3 regions of the Faecalimonas umbilicata genome follow, and region 1 is predicted to be linked to each of the others. Evidence: riboswitches for the same ligand, from Rfam matches in the RefSeq annotation. Region 1 holds a riboswitch; each other region holds the start of a gene.

Evidence for each region. A riboswitch is a leader RNA that binds a small molecule or an ion and turns the genes downstream of it on or off. The one in region 1 is predicted to bind thiamine pyrophosphate.
Region 2: it holds a riboswitch for thiamine pyrophosphate, as region 1 does, so the genes downstream of both, thiC (phosphomethylpyrimidine synthase ThiC) here and thiD (bifunctional hydroxymethylpyrimidine kinase/phosphomethylpyrimidine kinase) in region 1, are expected to answer to the same signal.
Region 3: it holds a riboswitch for thiamine pyrophosphate, as region 1 does, so the genes downstream of both, thiT (energy-coupled thiamine transporter ThiT) here and thiD (bifunctional hydroxymethylpyrimidine kinase/phosphomethylpyrimidine kinase) in region 1, are expected to answer to the same signal.

The regions. Positions count from the first base shown of each region.
Region 1 is NZ_AP031411.1:2,050,825-2,055,025, forward strand. Features, by position in the region: gene thiM (hydroxyethylthiazole kinase) at 1-167, opposite strand, end outside; gene thiW (energy coupling factor transporter S component ThiW) at 97-684, opposite strand; gene thiD (bifunctional hydroxymethylpyrimidine kinase/phosphomethylpyrimidine kinase) at 779-1,570, opposite strand; TPP riboswitch at 1,778-1,885, opposite strand; gene ACGG81_RS09810 (ABC-F family ATP-binding cassette domain-containing protein) at 1,908-3,722, opposite strand; gene ACGG81_RS09815 (response regulator) at 3,829-4,201, opposite strand, start outside.
Region 2 is NZ_AP031411.1:2,468,277-2,472,477, reverse strand. Features, by position in the region: gene ACGG81_RS11865 (YitT family protein) at 1-64, shown strand, start outside; gene ACGG81_RS11860 (MerR family transcriptional regulator) at 94-495, opposite strand; gene ACGG81_RS11855 (iron-containing alcohol dehydrogenase) at 692-1,861, shown strand; gene ACGG81_RS11850 (D-lyxose/D-mannose family sugar isomerase) at 1,896-2,066, shown strand; TPP riboswitch at 2,095-2,200, shown strand; gene thiC (phosphomethylpyrimidine synthase ThiC) at 2,423-3,730, shown strand; gene ACGG81_RS11840 (AIM24 family protein) at 3,896-4,201, shown strand, end outside.
Region 3 is NZ_AP031411.1:786,063-790,263, reverse strand. Features, by position in the region: gene ACGG81_RS03850 (TIGR04086 family membrane protein) at 1-129, opposite strand, end outside; gene ACGG81_RS03845 (stage V sporulation T C-terminal domain-containing protein) at 217-765, opposite strand; gene thiT (energy-coupled thiamine transporter ThiT) at 867-1,532, opposite strand; TPP riboswitch at 1,568-1,669, opposite strand; gene ACGG81_RS03835 (NfeD family protein) at 1,721-2,146, opposite strand; gene ACGG81_RS03830 (GatB/YqeY domain-containing protein) at 2,290-2,736, opposite strand; gene ACGG81_RS03825 (peptidyl-prolyl cis-trans isomerase) at 2,765-3,826, opposite strand; gene mfd (transcription-repair coupling factor) at 3,872-4,201, opposite strand, start outside.

The sequences.
Region 1 (4,201 bases):
GGATGCTCTGCCATGATCGGCCGACCACCGGCTGCCAGTACAATATTTGCACTGTCATGGATGGCAATCGGATTCGTGATACAATGTACAAGCGGTCTATGCTGCCTGATCTGCTCCCCCAGTACTGCGATCTTCGCCGCTATTTTTCTTAACATTTCCTTTGTCATATACTTTCGCTCCAAGACTCCATTGAATTTTTGCAAGCACTCCACTTCTGCTGAGCTGATTTAACAGAAGCCATGCCACTGCTCCTCCCATACAAGTTGCACCAAGAAACATTGGTGTATAGAAAAATGCATTCAGCCCATCTCTTCCCATCAGAAATGCCATGACCGGATAGGATACAAGTGATCCGATGATTCCTGTTCCGAAAATCTCCCCAAACACAGCACAGAAAATCTTTCCGTGAGATGCACGGTAAAAAACACCGGATAAAAATGCTCCAAATACTGCTCCGGTCAGAGCAAGCGGCGGGATTCCCATGAACATCATCCGGATAACCCCGATCATCGTCGCACAGAGCAGCGAATACCATGGTCCTAAAAACACTGCACAAACAATGTTGACAAGATGTGCCGTAGGACACATTCCCTCCACGCGCAAAATCGGTGAAATGACAACTCCCACAGCTACGAACATCGAAAGCATTACCATTCGGTTCGTGTTCATTTTTTGTTTTTTCATGATGTGATTCCTCTCTTTCTTTTGTTGGAACACACCTGACAATCATGCCTGAAAATTTTCCCAGAAAGGACATCAGTCCTTCTGAACATTTCTCTTAATACACTCCTTCGACCCGAAAAGCATGATCCATCGGACCACTTCCTTTTCCAAGATCCAGCATTGCCTCCAATGCCCCGGAAATGTAATTCTTCGCATTTTCTACACTTTCTTCCATCGAAAAGCCTTTTGCAAGGTTGGAAGCAATCGCACTGGAAAGCGTACATCCAGTTCCATGGGTATTCGGATTCTCAATCCTTCTTCCACGGAACCATCGAAATGTTCCATTTTGATATAATAGGTCATTGGCATCGTTCTTCTGATGTCCGCCCTTACACAGGACAGCACATCCATAGGCCTCACTGATCTTTCGTGCAGCTGCGATCATATCTTCCTCCGTGAAGATTTCCATCTCTGCAAGCACTTCTGCCTCTGGAATATTCGGAGTTAGAAGATCTGCCATCGGAAGTAACGTCCTTTTTAGTGTCGCAATCGCCGTATCTTCCATTAATTTTGCGCCGCTTGTCGCCACCATCACCGGATCTACGACAATCTTTTTTGCATTGTACTTTTTCAGATTCCGGGCAATGACTTCCATCAGTTCTGCCGATGATACCATACCTATTTTCACTGCATCCGGATAAATATCAGTAAAAATACACTGCAATTCTTCCTCCAGAAATTTAGGAGTTACCTCCATAATATCTATTACGCCGGTCGTATTTTGTGCAGTCAATGCGGTGATAGCACTCATCCCAAATACATGGTGTGCCATCATGGTCTTGATATCTGCCTGAATGCCGGCGCCTCCGCTGGAATCGCTTCCAGCGATTGTTAATGCTGTTCTCATTTTGTTCTCCTTTTGCATTAATTTTATATAGCGGCAGAAAGTGGTGCCCCCGGCCTGCCGCTTCTTGGGTTCCCGATAGCTATTCCGGCGACATCCGTTCTCTCTGTCGCGGTACGATCTGCACGGAATACTCTAATTTTACAGGATTCTAAAGAATTTCTGTAACAAAAAAGCTGTGATAATCCGCGCGGGTACTATCACAGCATAAACTTCTACCGGGTATTTTCCTACGTTGGCATTATCCAAATCAGGTTATGGGTCTAAGCATACAGCTTACTCTCAGCCTGCTTTTCGCAAGCTCCCCTTGTTCTTTTCCAAGTTTTATTGTAGCACAATTTTACAGCAATGCAAGACTTTTCTGATTTTCAATTCGCTCTGCAAGATCATTTAAATATACCCACCGCTCCATCTTCTCTTCCAATGCAGCTTCTGCAGCTTCTTTCTGTTCGGTGATTTCCGAAAGCTTCGCTGAATTTGTAGCATATTGCATCATCTGCTCATCCAACTCCTCGATTTTCTGCTCCAAAGATGCTATCTCATCATCGATCGTCTCATATTCTTTTTGTTCTTTATAAGTAAATTTCAACTTTTCCGGAGCATCCTTTTTCCAATTCTTTCGATCCGCCTTTTTCTTTGCGGATTCCTCAGATTCTCTGACAACAGTCCCATTCTTGCGCTCTTTCGCTTCAAGATAATCCGTGTAACCACCTTCGTACTGTACAAGCTTTCCGCCAGCCTCAAATGCAAAGATACGATCTGCAATATTATCAAGGAAATACCGATCATGAGATACTGTGATCACAATTCCCAAAAAAGAGTCTAGATAGTCCTCAAGGATGGTCAGCGTTGGAATATCAAGATCATTCGTCGGCTCATCGAGAATCAATACATTTGGAGCATCCATCAATACTTTTAAAAGATACAACCTTCTCCTCTCCCCTCCGGACAGCTTTCCGATCGGGGTATACTGCATTGCAGGAGTAAATAAGAATCGCTCCAACATCTGTGAAGCTGTAATTCTGCCATCTTTTGTCGGAACATATTCTGCCACATCTTTGATATAATCGATCACGCGCTGATTCTCATCCATCTCCGTGACTTCCTGCGCGAAATATCCAATCTTGACGGTATCGCCAATCTCCACCGTTCCCTGATCCGGTTCTTCTTTCCCGGTAATGATCTTCATCAATGTAGATTTTCCACATCCGTTTGATCCAATGATCCCAAGCCGCTGATTTTTCAGTACAATATACTCAAAATCATCGATCAGCTTTTTCTGCCCATAACTCTTAGAAATATGGTGCAGCTCGATCGTCTTCTTTCCCATCCTCGTTTCCACAGAATCCATCTCAACCTCAGCATCTCTGACCGGAGCTTTTCCATTCTTCAGTGCCTCAAGCCGCTCCAACCTTGCTCTCTGCTTCGTTGTACGGGCACGGCATCCTCTCTTGGCCCACTCCAGTTCCATCCTGAGAACGCTCTGTCTTTTCCGCTCAGAGGCAAGTTCCATCTCCTCTCTTTGTGCTTTCAATTCCAGAAACTGTGAATAATTTGCCGTGTAGGAATATAATTTCCCATGGTCGATCTCTAAAATCTTATTTGTCACCCGATCCAGAAAATAGCGGTCATGTGTGACCATGATGATCGCACCTTTCCACTGGTTCAGATACTCTTCCAGCCAGACTGCCATCTCATTGTCAATATGGTTCGTCGGCTCGTCAAGAATCAACACATCTGCCGGATTGACAAGTGTCCGTGCAAGTGCTACGCGCTTTTTCTGACCTCCGGACAAATGATCAATCTCTTCGTGATGATCTGTAATCCCGAGGCGGTTCAACGCATTCTTTGCTTCACTCTCTCTTCCCCAGTCTGCTCCATCGGCACCGTCTGCCACATAGGAAAGAACTGTTGCATGCTCCGGGAACTTCGGCGACTGCGGAAGATAGGTGACACGAAGTCCCTTTTGAAAAATCACTTGTCCCTGATCCGGCTCTTCCAGCCCTGCAATTATTTTCAGAAGTGTTGTCTTGCCAGTTCCATTGATTCCGATAATTCCAATTTTATCTCCCTGATGAATCCCACAGGAAATATCATCAAACACTTGCTTCTCTCCAAACACTTTACTGATATGCTCTATATTAATTATGTTCATCTGCAATTCTCCTCATCTTTATCATCTTTCCCATTATATCGATTCCAATAGATTTTCTCAAGACAGACTGGGGAAGAATTTCAGAAGTTTTTCTTTCCTCTATATATTATTCTACTCGCAACATCCGGTAACCCACCCCGATATGTGTCTGGATATACTGGGGCATATCCGGCTCGCTCTCGATCTTCTTGCGGAGTGTCGCCATATATACACGCAGCGATGCCACGTCGTTCTCCCAGCTTCTGCCCCATATCTCCTGCGTAATATAAGTATGTGTCAACACCTTTCCGACATGTTTTGATAGCAGGCATAATAATTTATATTCAATCGGTGTCAAGTGTAATTCCTTTCCATCCATATAAGCACATCCCGCGCCGTAGTCCAGCATCAGTTTTCCGTTTGTGAAGGTGGACTTTTCTTCCTGGGTTCCCCCTTGCATGATTGCAAGTCTTCTCTGTGTCACCCGCAGCCTTGCAAGC
Region 2 (4,201 bases), 420 kb from region 1:
TTCTTTTGCTGTGGAACCAAACAGAGAGAGTTGGACAGCGGGGGATGGAGATATCAGCCAATAGACAGAAAGCATTTATTACTCCTCAGGATTTTAATCTTGAGGAGTTTCTGTATATGTTTTTAGTCGATCTTCATTTCCATCTGCGAGCGCCTGCTCGTAATACCAGCATTTGAACTGGATCATGTCGAGTACTTTTTCCAGTTTTTCAATTTTTTCTTCTACCGCTTTGCGCTGATGTAGAAATAGTTCTAAGCGCTTTTCGTAAGTGGAACTTCCTTGGGCACACCATTCCATAAATAACTTGATTTCTTTGATCTTCAGCCCAGATTTTTTCAGGCATTCGATCATCCGAAGTGCTTCCAGTTCTTTTTCGCTGAACTTACGGATGCCGGAAGTACGCTCAAGTGTCGGGAACAGACCTTCCTTGTCATAATAGCGGATGGTAGAGATGGGAAGGTGAACTAGTTTTGCGACTTGGCCAATTGTATACATATGGGTTCCTCCAATTTCATTTATCAGATCTCTTTTTTGATTTTTGAAAATAAGTATTGACCTAAAGTTAAGTTCAGGTATTATGATGAACATAACATGAATAGCGAAGAAAGTCAATGTGTGCAGAGCTGCTCAAAAGCGACAAGGGTTCTTGGATAGAGCATGCTTTGCAAAAAGTGGAAAGGAAGGAAAAATTATGTTAGGAAATTTTCAATATTGTAATCCAACAAAACTTTATTTTGGGGAACAATCCCTTACTTTTTTGAAAGAAGAATTAGAAAAATACGGACCAAAGGTGCAGCTGAGTTATGGAAGAGACTCGATTAAGAAAAACGGCATCTATGATCAGGTAATGGAACTGTTAAAAGAAGCAGGGAAAACAGTGTTTGAGGACCCAGGAGTAATGCCGAATCCGACAGTAGAAAAATTGTATGAGGGATGTAAGATCGCGAGAGAAAACGAGGTGGATCTGATTCTTGCAGTAGGGGGAGGATCGGTGTGTGATTATGCAAAGGCCGTCTCGGTATCTGCATATTGTGAGGAAGATCCATGGGAAAAATATTATGAGAGGATGGAAGAGGTAGATAATCGAATCATCCCGGTTGGATGTGTGCTGACGATGGTAGGAACTGGATCAGAGATGAATGGTGGTTCAGTCATTACAAATTCGGAGAGGAAACGGAAGATCGGTCATGTATTTGGGGAGAATGTTTTCCCGAAATTCTCCATTTTAAATCCGGTATTTACCTATACATTGCCAAAATATCAGATGGTAGCAGGAATCTATGATATTTTTAATCACATTACCGAACAATATTTTTCCGGGGAGGATGACAATACTTCAGACTATGTCATGGAGGGGCTGATGAAGTCCTTGATCCATTCTTCAAGAATTGCGGTTGTAGATCCAATGGATTATGAGGCGCGCAGCAATATTATGTGGACAGCAACATGGGCATTGAATACTATGGTGGAACAGGGAAAGACAACCGATTGGATGGTTCATATGATAGGGCAGTCAGTCGGCGCATATACAGACGCCACACATGGAATGACACTGGCTGCAGTCTCAATGGCATACTACCGTTATATTTGTCCATATGGTTTGCAGAAATTTGTGCGGTTCGCCGAGAATGTCTGGGGAATACAGGTAGAAGGAAAGAGTAAAGAGCAGATTGCAAAGGAAGGTCTGGCAAGCATGGAAAGCTGGATGCGTGAAATTGGGCTTGTCATGAATCTGCGGGAACTTGGTGTGACAGAAGAGATGATAGAGGGAATTGCAGAAGGAACATTTGTGATGGACGGGGGATATAAGATTCTTTCGCATAAAGAAATTGTCGATATTTTGAGGAAAAGCATGGAATAGACGGTGAACCCTCTGGAGGGAGGAGAGGAAAGAAATGAAACGTTCAAAAATTAGTCAATGTATAAAAGAGATGGAGAAACTTGCGAAAGAGAATGGGTTTGCATTGTCTCCATTTTGTAGCTGGACACCGAAAGACTGGGAAGACAAGTCTGAAGAATATGACGAAATCAGAAAATTTCTGGAAGATCAAAAAATTGACTTTTAGTTATTGGTGTGTTACTATTTTCTAGAAAAGTAAATAGCCGGGGAGCTTGTAGACAGGCTGAGAGGAAGGTGTGAACTTCGACCCTGATACCTGATTTGGATAATGCCAACGTAGGAAAGAATTGATTTTAAGAAGTTTGACGGAGTACCAATTGAGGTACTCTGTTTTTTTATTATATTTTATTACATAGGAAATTTCCGAGAAATGCTATGGAATAAAAAGCAGAGTCCTATGAAAAAATGCTCCGCCCAGGCATAATCCTTGAAATCCTTTTGGAGTTCTGTCATAAAAAAATTCCGGCACAGAGCAAATGAAAAATATTCTGCCGCGGGCAGAAGAAAGAAGAGGTACATCATATGTCAGAAAAATACTACACACAGATGGAAGCAGCAAGAAAGGGAATCATCACAGAGGAGATGCGGGCAGTTGCGCGGAAGGAATACCGTACAGAGGAGGAAATCCGGGATCTGGTGGCGAAAGGACAGGTGGCGATCTGCGCCAACAAAAGGCATAAATGCCTGGATCCAAATGGAGTAGGATCTATGCTTCGTACGAAGATCAATGTAAATCTGGGAGTGTCAAAAGATTGCAAAGATTATGAGGTTGAGATGGAAAAAGTCATGGCGGCGGTAAATATGGGAGCAGAGGCAATTATGGACCTTTCTTCTCATGGGAATACGCAGCCATTTCGAAGAAAACTGACACAAGAATGTCCGGCGATGATCGGAACCGTTCCGGTTTATGATAGTGTGATTCATTATAAGAGAGATCTTGCCACACTGACAGCAAAAGATTTTATTGATGTAGTAAGACTCCACGCAGAGGATGGAGTGGATTTTGTCACACTGCACTGTGGAATTACAAGAAAGACAATTGAACAGATCAAGAAGCATAAAAGAAAAATGAATATTGTATCCAGAGGCGGATCGCTTGTGTTTGCGTGGATGAGTATGACTGGAAATGAAAATCCATTTTACGAATACTTTGATGAGATTCTTGAAATCTGCCGGGAATATGATGTCACAATTTCACTTGGGGATGCATGCCGTCCGGGCTGTCTGGCCGATGCGAGTGACGTGTGTCAGATTGAAGAGTTGGTGCGCTTGGGAGAGCTGACAAAACGTGCATGGGCAAAAGATGTGCAGGTGATGGTAGAAGGCCCGGGGCATATGCCATTGGATCAGATTGAAGCAAATATGAAATTGCAGCAGACAATCTGCATGGGTGCTCCGTTTTATGTACTGGGACCGATCGTGACTGATATTGCACCGGGATATGACCATATTACAGCGGCGATCGGAGGTGCAGTAGCAGCTTCAGCAGGTGCAGCATTTCTTTGCTATGTGACACCGGCAGAACATCTGGCGCTTCCGAATGTAGAAGATGTCAAACAGGGGATCATCGCTTCCAGAATTGCAGCGCATGCCGCAGATATTGCAAAACATGTTCCGCACGCAAGAGATATTGATGATCGTATGGCGGATGCCAGAAGAACTTTTGATTGGGAGGAGCAGTGGAAGTGTTCTATGGATCCAGAAACGGCAAAACAGATTCGGGAAGACCGCAAACCGGAAATTGAAGAGAGTTGCTCTATGTGTGGAAAATTCTGTGCGGTCAGAAGTATGAATAAGGCATTGAATGGAGAGTATATCGATATTCTGTAATAAAAATTCAGAACAGTGAAAGATGATGGAGCACTTCAATGCAAGCATATAAACTGCATAAAAAATAAATGGAAAATATAAAAATATTGTATTTTTTGTACAAACACCGTATAATAAACCTACTAGCACAGATTGCAGGAAAGTGTGATAAGGAGGAAGAAAACGATGTATAGAATCTCTAATTTTACGAATAATGATGATATTAAAGTGTTAAACTCTCTTGGTCCGTTTACTGTCATAGAATATCAGCGTGATTTAAGTGTGATGCCGCACAATGCCGCGTTGGCCTATTTTTGTAATGAGATGAATGTGAGAAAGCGCCAGGTTATCTGTGATGTCAATCAGGCAAATATCACACTTCAGGCAGGAGCAATGCAGTGGACCGTAGGCAATGTCAATGCGACAACGGGAGTAAAAGGTGTGGGCGATTTCTTTGGAAAAGCAGTCAGGGGAAAAGCAACCGGGGAATCG
Region 3 (4,201 bases), 1.3 Mb from region 1:
CTCACTGAACTCCATCTTGTATACAAGCAGCGTCAGCAGCAAAAGAAGTAAGCCGGTCACAACGTAAGCTGCCATCAGCGCCTTTAACACCCATGTGACTTTCATTTCCTGTCTGATTGTCTTCTCCATTGTCGTCCCTCCCAGATTTCAAGCGTATTTGCACCAAATAATAAGTACACTCTAATCTATGCCCGTCCACAATGTTTTATGACCATCTTAAAATTCCATCTGTTTCCCGAGAAAAGCTGCCGCTGCAAGTGCAAGCTTTTCTGCTCCATCTTCCGTCCTCTTTGTTTCCTCTTTCATCAAAAGTACAACCGCACCGATCACATCTCCCTCTGCCACAATCGGGCTGATGATTTCCTCCGTAAAGACTGCGCTCTGCCCTTCTGTCAATAAAACAAATCCTTTCTCCCCTCTGGCTGCACATCTCTCCTTTCTGTCACTTAGACAGGTCTGAAATGCCTCGCTGACTCTTTTCCCCGCAAATTCTTTTTTTCCATTTCCCGCCGCTGCGACTACCGTCTCATGATCGGTGATGCAGACAGTACATTTTGCTACCTGGGCAAGACTTTCCGCATACTGTATCGCAAGCGGTGTCATTTCTCCGACTGGAGAATACTTCTTTAAAATGACACCTCCCTCTCGATCGGTAAAGATTTCAAGTGGATCTCCTTCATGAATCCTGAGTGTCCGTCGGATTTCCTTTGGAATTACAACCCTCCCGAGATCATCAATTCTTCTTACGACTCCTGTTGCTTTCATATAAAAAATTCCTCCATTTTACTTTGTTTTCCATTTCTGGAAATAGTATCTGTAAAATGAAGGAATTTATGACATTTTTATTTTTAATTCTATCCGATTGATTAGTTGACCGCTGTTATCTTCACTTTCTTCATCGCTTTGGAGACTGCCGGAATCGATAAAACGAGAACTGTAAGCGCTGCCTCTGCAAAAATATAACATCCATTATATACAAGCGAATATGGAAGCGCCGCCCAACCGTCCCACGCATATTCTCCAAAAAAGAGCCATCCGGAAATTACCGCAAATACATATCTTGCAAGAACGCCAAACAAGTATCCTTTTACAAGACCATGTTTGGATTTGCTGAAACATCCTGAAAGTCCGAGTGCCCCGAATGCGAGCGGATAATCTACAAGCACTTGAAGTGGGAAATAAATATATGGTTCAATCAGAAGCTGAAGTACCCCGTAGGCCGCCCCAGTCAGCATCCCCGTCGCCGGTCCATATAAATAGCCAACGAAACAGATAAACAACATGCTGAATAATGTTACCGATCCACCAAATGGAAAAGAATAAATCTTTAACATCGATGTCACCATCGCAAGTGCAACTGCCATCGCACATACGACAAGCTGTTTTGTTCCAATTTTCTTTTTTTCTTTCTTCTCCCATTTTGCAAACAGCGCAGCTACAACGATCAATGCCACAAGAATCACAGCAACTGCCACATAACCTGCCGTTGTCAGACTGTATGCCCCATCTGCTTTTGTTACAAAAAATGACATAAAAAAACCTCCTTTATTATTTTTTTACAGGAGGAACCATTCTGGTACTGCTTCCTTCCGCCGGTACTAACCGGTTCAAGTAGTGAGGGTCATCACGCAATGTGATTTCTCAGCCCTGGGCTCCCCTAGCAAAATGCTATATGAAATTTGTCATTTCATATAGCATTGTACCATACTTTCTTTTTTTGTCAAATTTTCTTTACGATCAGCTTTACACCCTCGACCCTGAGTACCTCTCCGAAATCGCCCGGTTCCAGAATGTCTCCATCTGCTTCCGCTCTGACCGTCCATTCCTGTCCGTTGACGACTGCTTTCCCTGTCTGACTCAAATTATCTACCTGCTCTGTCATCTTAATTTTCTGCCCGATCAGACTCTCATAGTTTGTCTTCACTGATTTCGCATTCAAATATTTCTGCGCCCAAGGTCTCGTAAAATATAACAGTATAAAAGTCACGATCAGAAAAGCTGCGATCTGCCATACGATTCCAAGTCCGAGAAGTTCTACCACCAGTGCCGCCAGTGCACCTCCTGCAAGCCAGATGGAAGTCAGTCCTACTGTGGCGATCTCAACGATCAGAAAAATCACAATCAACGCCAACCATACAATGCTCATCATATACCTCCGCCCTTTCTCCTTTTTGTTACCTCTATACTATATCAGCCGTTGCAATTAAACAATCTTTTTTTACATCTTTTTCAGAACTTTTTTAGCACATTCTCTCATCGCTTTTTCGGGAGATCTTCCGTTTTCCCGAACTAGTTCAGAAAAGACAGTACGATGTCATTTACAAGCTTTCCATCTGCCTTTCCTTTTACTTTCGGCATCAGTTCTTTCATAATCTTTCCTTTGTCTTTTGCTGTCGGTGTCTCCAGCGCCAGAGAAGCAAGCACCTCTTTGATCACTCCGCGGATTTCTTCTTCTGACATCATCTTTGGTGCAAACTGTTCCAACACTGCAATTCTCTTCTGGCATTCTTCCACAATGTCACTTCGGTCTGCCGGTGCAAGTTCCAACGTCTCTTTTGTCTGCTTGATCTCTTTTAGGATAACCTGTGTCTCTTCTTCCGGTGTCAGATCTCCTTTTTTGTCAATCACCTTATTCTTCAGCGCAGATAAAAGCAGTGATAAGGACTCCTTCGTCTCCTTGTCCCCTGCCTTCATCGCACTTACCATCGCACTTCTTACTTCTTCAATCTTACTCATCAAATCTCCTCCATTCTTCTATTTTCGATTATTTCTGGTCACTTTTATCTGTGTCAGATCCTTCTGCATATGGAATCTCTTCCTGCTGTTTCATCTTAATCCCTTTTTTCTCGAAACTGATCTTATCCCATACCTTTTCATTGACTTCAATCTTTACATCTTTTTTCCACTCTTCGCACAGATCTTTGTACTGTTTTTCCTTTCGCTCTTCTGCGATAGATTCTTTTTCTGCATCGGTCGCTTCCCGGTCAAGAAGGCTTGTCACTTTCAACACATAGTAGCCACTGTCCGTCTCGATCACCTCTGAGACTTCCCCTTCGCCAAGTTTATTCGCCTTCGTCATCAATCCCTCATCCGGAGTTGTCGTCTCTTCGTCAAAAGTCATTGTCTTTACTTCCAGTTCCTTCTCTTTTGCAGTCTTTGCAAAGTCAGCCCCTTCCTTAACTGCTTTCTGGAATGCTTCTGCCTTTTTCTTTGCCTCTGCCTTTTCTTCCTCGGTCATCTGCTCTGTGCTTCCGTCTTCTTTTGTCTTTGTCAGAGAAAGGTTGACATACTGCATACTCTTTTGTGCCGCCTCTTCATCAGACACTTCTGTATCCACATCTGCGACCATCGCCTTCTGCATTTTCTCTTGAATCGTCACAAGTGTCAGCATCCGCTCTACATTTTCTGTTGTTCCGGAAACAGCTCCCTTTTCTTCCAGTCCGTTTGCCTCATCAAACGCTTTTGCTGCCTCACTGATCTTCTTCTTTTCCTCCTCGGTGATCTCGACTTTGTAATCGCCCATATGGTCTTCGAGTACATACATATTTTCCAGTGTCTCTAAGATCTGATTTTTCACCGTCTCCTCATAGGATTTCCCTTTGGAAATCTCTGTAGACCACATGTCCTCTCCCATCACTCCTGAGTAGTATGTTTCATATTCTGCCTGCTGATAGCGCGCAAAAAAATTGGCAACACCTACAGTCACTTTTTCTCCACCAATCGTAACTACCACATCGCTGTCTTTGACAGACCCGCAGCCGGCAGCGGAAACTGCCAGTGCTGCTGTCACAGCAAGCGCTGCCGCTTTTTTTCCTGTCCTTCTCATAATTGCCCTCCTTCGTGTTTCTAACTCTCTCATTATACTCTCTGACTATGATTCTAGCAATGTTTTCATATCAATTAACACTTTTTTCACAACTTCAATTGGATCTTCCTCTTTGCCTTTTCGGTTTCTGTTCTTCTTATGATAGAGGAAATATGGAGGCGTATCCATTTTGAAATGCAACTCTTCTTTGTACAGTTCCAAAAGCTTCGGAATTTTTTCTGTCCGAATTCTGGCATGCTCAAACATGGTAAATTGATACTCTTCTCCCTTTTGTTCTACTGCCGTAATATACAGTCGGTGTGCCATCGCTTTCAGGTTCGCAATCGCCAGAAGCTTTTGAACTTTTCTTGGAATATCTCCAAAGCGATCGATCAG